DNA from 2 places in the Paraburkholderia sp. WS6 genome. Region 1 is predicted to be linked to the other one. Evidence: riboswitches for the same ligand, from Rfam matches in the RefSeq annotation. Region 1 holds a riboswitch; the other holds the start of a gene.
What was found. Region 1 has a riboswitch for manganese ahead of M0D64_RS29640 (TMEM165/GDT1 family protein). Riboswitches for the same ligand answer to the same signal wherever they lie in the genome.
Positions count from the first base shown of each region.

Region 2: another riboswitch for manganese. It lies ahead of M0D64_RS19510 (sodium:calcium antiporter); the one in region 1 lies ahead of M0D64_RS29640 (TMEM165/GDT1 family protein).

Region 1 is NZ_JALQCK010000030.1:67,203-69,404, reverse strand. Features, by position in the region: gene M0D64_RS29645 (hypothetical protein) at 1-570, shown strand, start outside; yybP-ykoY riboswitch at 785-967, shown strand; gene M0D64_RS29640 (TMEM165/GDT1 family protein) at 982-1,572, shown strand; gene M0D64_RS29635 (bifunctional diguanylate cyclase/phosphodiesterase) at 1,828-2,202, shown strand, end outside.
Region 2 is NZ_JALQCK010000015.1:118,677-120,878, reverse strand. Features, by position in the region: gene M0D64_RS19515 (NADP-dependent oxidoreductase) at 1-680, opposite strand, end outside; yybP-ykoY riboswitch at 845-1,016, shown strand; gene M0D64_RS19510 (sodium:calcium antiporter) at 1,117-2,127, shown strand; gene M0D64_RS19505 (HAD family phosphatase) at 2,187-2,202, opposite strand, start outside.

The sequences.
Region 1 (2,202 bases):
CTGCATACCGGCATCATCGAACGGCCCATCCCTGCCAGCGAAGAAGGTGATGTGGTGATGAGCCGCCTGCGCAATTTTCACACCTGTCTCCAGCAGCAGCAGGTTTACGCGCAGCGTCTGGCTGTCGGTTCGACTGCGGAAGTGATGAAGTCAAGCACGTCGACTCTGGCGCAGTCCGACATCATGATGGCGTTGAAGACCGTGTCGACCGCCGTTGCATTGGAAAAGGCGGCACACAAGGTGGTATTTGTCGTCACTGACGGTTTGGAAAATTCCAGCGTGACGAGTTTCTATGCACACGACGCGGTACGTAATATCAATCCCGCAGTCGAGTTGAAGAAGGCGCAGGACAATAGTCTGCTTGGCGATTTCAGTGCTGCTCGCATATTCGTTATCGGTGGGGGCGTGATGCAGCCCGCTACGTCAGGTTCGACAGCAGCGCGTAACGGTTATCGCGATCCGCGCACGTTGATGAACCTGAAGCAGTTCTGGACCAGCTATTTCCAGCGTTCCAACGCGCAGCTTGTCGAATTCGGCGAACCGGCTTTGCTTGAGTCGCTGTCGTACTAGAGGCCTCGGGCTCACGAGTAGCGAGGCCGATCGCTGCTGCCGTCGAATAGATGACGCAGGCGCTTCTGGGTAGAAGCCGGCTACTCCCCAAAGACAGGTGCGAGCGCATCACAACCGAAAGGCATTCGTAATAATCGGCGCGCGCAGCAATGCTCAACCGCGCAAAGCGCTATAGTGGCGACTTGCTTCTGCGACGCATGGCGCGATAAAATCGCGCCTGCTCATTGGGGAGTAGCCGCCTCGAACGCGATGTTCGAGGGCGCACGTCAACATACTTGGCGAGTCGAGAGACCCGCTATGGCGTGCGCAGCTAAATGCCTGGCAAGACCGATGACTCGCATTCCGACCTAACCGGGTCGCCGGAATGCGCGTCATCGCGTTTTTTCTGCGCGGCCCGGGTACAACAACCCCATGCAATCCTTCCTCATTTCGACCAGTGTGGTCGGCCTTGCTGAAATCGGCGACAAGACTCAACTCTTGTCCCTGGTATTGGCAGCGCGATATCGCAAGCCCATTCCCATCATCCTCGGTGTTTTTGCCGCTACCCTCATCAACCATGGTGCATCCGGCGCACTCGGCGCGTGGCTCGCGAGCGTTCTGAGTCCGGGCATTCTGAATTGGGCGGTTGTCGCGTCATTCGCCGTGATGGCCGTGTGGATTCTCGTTCCGGACAAGCTGGACGATGCCGATGCGGTTTTGACGAAAAACTCGATGGGTGTGTTCGGCACAACCGCGCTCACATTCTTTCTCGCCGAGATGGGCGACAAAACCCAAATCGTCACGATTGCCCTGGCGGCGCGCTTTCATGAGTTCTTCGGCGTGGTTGCGGGTACGACACTCGGCATGATGCTGGCCAATGTGCCCGTCATCTACCTGGGACACAAATTCGCCGACCGCCTGCCAACAAAGGCGGTCCACATTCTGGCCGCCATTATCTTCGTTGTCCTCGGTGGCCTCGCGCTCAGGACCGCGCTGTACCCGCAAGCGCATCCGCTGTTCTAGTTCGCGGCCGACGCGCGCACCGCACTCCACCAACGCGAGACCTTTAGAAAAACCCCGAGCGTGCCGTTAATACGCGGTGGTCCGACAAAACGTGGACCGGGATCGGAGTCGTCCGTCGTTTACTCGGTTCGAAGTCAACGAACGAACTGAGCGATGCTTCGGATCACGACTTCCGGATACGCACGTCGTCTACGGGAAGACTGACACTTTCAGTTTCCTTCCGCCCAACCTGCTCGAACAGGGCGCCTCGTCGACGTGCCGTTCCACATCGGAGCAATCGTGACCAGACAGAAAGGCACCCAAAGGCGTCGATATCTGTGGCGACGCAACGCAGCAGAAGACCGAGTTGAGCAGACGTCGTCGAATGTGCCCCCCGCGCGGCGCACCGCCGTATTTGGTCTCGTCCTCGTTCTATTGAGCGTGCCGCTCCTGGCCTTCTGGGGAGCGTATGAAAGCTTGAGTGCCGGTTTCGCCGCGCAAGCTGCCAACGAGGCGGATAAGGCTTTCGAGGAAGCTCGCTATAGCGTTGCGTGGGAGGAATCGGCCGAACGCAAGTACTTTCTGGACCCACGTCCGGAGGTTCTACGCGAGCACCGCGAGGCCGGTGAAGCACTTGACGCAGCGCTGAAG
Region 2 (2,202 bases), on a different contig from region 1:
ACGTTGTCGAAATAGACATCGACGCCGCCGGTCGCCGCCTGCAGCGCTGACTGCAAGCCTTCAAGCGTCGGATGCGCCCGATAGTCGACCGCGCCGTCGAGCTTCAGCGTGTCGGTCAGAAACGCGCACTTGTCCGGACCGCCCGCTATCCCAATGACGCGACATCCGGCGCGCTTGCCGAACTGCGCGACCAGCGAGCCGACTGCGCCCGCCGCACCGGACACGACCAGCGTGTCGCCCGGACGCGGCTTGCCCGCTTCCATCAAACCGAACCACGCGGTGCGTCCCGGCATGCCGAGCACGCCGAGCGCGGTCGAAACCGGCGCCGCGGCGGGGTCCAGTTTGGCCAGTTCGCTGTGATGGCACTTGGCATACAACTGCCAGCCGCTATAGGCCGACACCCAGTCGCCCTGCTTGAACAGCGGGCTCGCCGACGCCACCACTTCACCCACCACGCCCGCTCGCTGCACGATGCCGAGTGGATGCGGCACATCGTAGGTATTGCGTTCGTGCTGCTGGATGCGAATGTACGGATCGACGCTGATAATGCGCGCCCGGATGAGCACCTCATTGGATGACAATTTGTCGTCGAGTTCGCTTTCGCGTAACTCGTAATGCTCATCGCCAACGCGTCCTTCAGGACGCTTGACGTAAAACCACTGGCGGTTTTGATAACTCATGTGAACACTCACTGCGGTCGTAAACGGTGAGTGATCTTACCAGTGGGGCCATCGCACGCTTGCGAGGCTGATGTCGCATCACCGGACGGCCGTAGCAAAACCAGAGGGCGCCGGCCCACGCGCCCGATTCCAAGCTTGTTGAAAGCCGCCCGTCCCGTTAGAATCCCCCGGTCACTGGGGAGTAGCCTTCCTTCATCCTTTGAAGGAGAGCGCGTCAACATACTTGGCCTGCGGGTCATGGCGCGTTCGACCGGGTCGGTTTGGCGAGACCATTGGCGCACTGCTTCGTTCTGGTCGGACGGGTCGCGGTGCGTCATTGGTTCGTTACTTTCGTCCGACCGCGGAGTTGCCCTGTGAAACATCGTTGTGCCCTGCCAGTCTCCCCACTTGCCGGTCCGTTGTGCCGCTTCCCCTTTGCATTTGCAGGGAGCCACGCATGACCGGTCTCCTGTTCCAACTCGCCATCATGCTGGTCGTCATTCTCGTGGCGGCCGAGCTCTTCACCAATGCCCTCGAGCATCTCGGCGAGCGTCTGAAAATCTCCGAGGGCGTGACGGGTTCGCTGTTCGCGGCGGTCGGTACCGCCTTGCCCGAAACCCTCGTCCCGCTGCTCGCGATTGCGGGCGGCACGACCGATAGCGCGGTCAATCAGGAGATCGGCGTCGGCGCGATTCTCGGCGCGCCGCTCATGCTCTCCACCCTCTCCACCTTCCTGATGACGCTGGCGATTCTCGGTTCGCGCGGTGCCGGCGGCTGGGTCACGCCGGAACGCACGGGTTTCACGCGCGATCTGAACTACTTCCTGTGCGCCTTTGTGCTGGCCGCCGCGGCAATGTACGTGCCGCATGAAGAGATGATCGTACGGGGGCTGTTCAGCGCGGCGCTGGTCGGTGTGTACATCGCGTATGTGGTGATGACGTTCCGTGCATCGAACAAACTGGTCGACGCCGGTCACGGCACTGAAGCGCCGGGCAGAATGCTGCTGTCGCGTCTTGGCTTGCCCACCAATCTCGCGACCATTGCCGTGCAGTTGGTGCTGGCGGTTGCGTTGCTGGTGTGGGGCGCGGAAGGCTTCATCCACGGTGTGCGGGGCGTGTCGCAGGTGCTCGGCGTCTCGCCATTGCTGCTGTCGCTGCTGATCATTCCGATCGCCACCGAGTTGCCGGAGAAGGTCAACAGCATCCTGTGGATTCGCCGTGGCAAGGACACGCTGGCGTTCGGCAACATCACCGGCGCGATGGTTTTCCAGGGCACGCTGCTGCCCGCCATCGGGATTCTGCTGACACCGTGGACGCCGCGTATCGAAGTGGTGACCGGTATCGTGATCACGCTCGCCGCCGCCGCGTGGCTGCGGATCAACGTGCGCGCGCGCGGCGTGCCGGTGTGGGCGCTGCTGGTGTGCGGCGTGCTCTACGCCGCTTATCTGGCGATCACGCTGAGCCGCTGAGCGCGTGATGAAAGACCGGGAAGGCCGCAGCGAAGCGCGGCCTTCCCAACCAGCCGCCCTTAATTGGACGGCGCC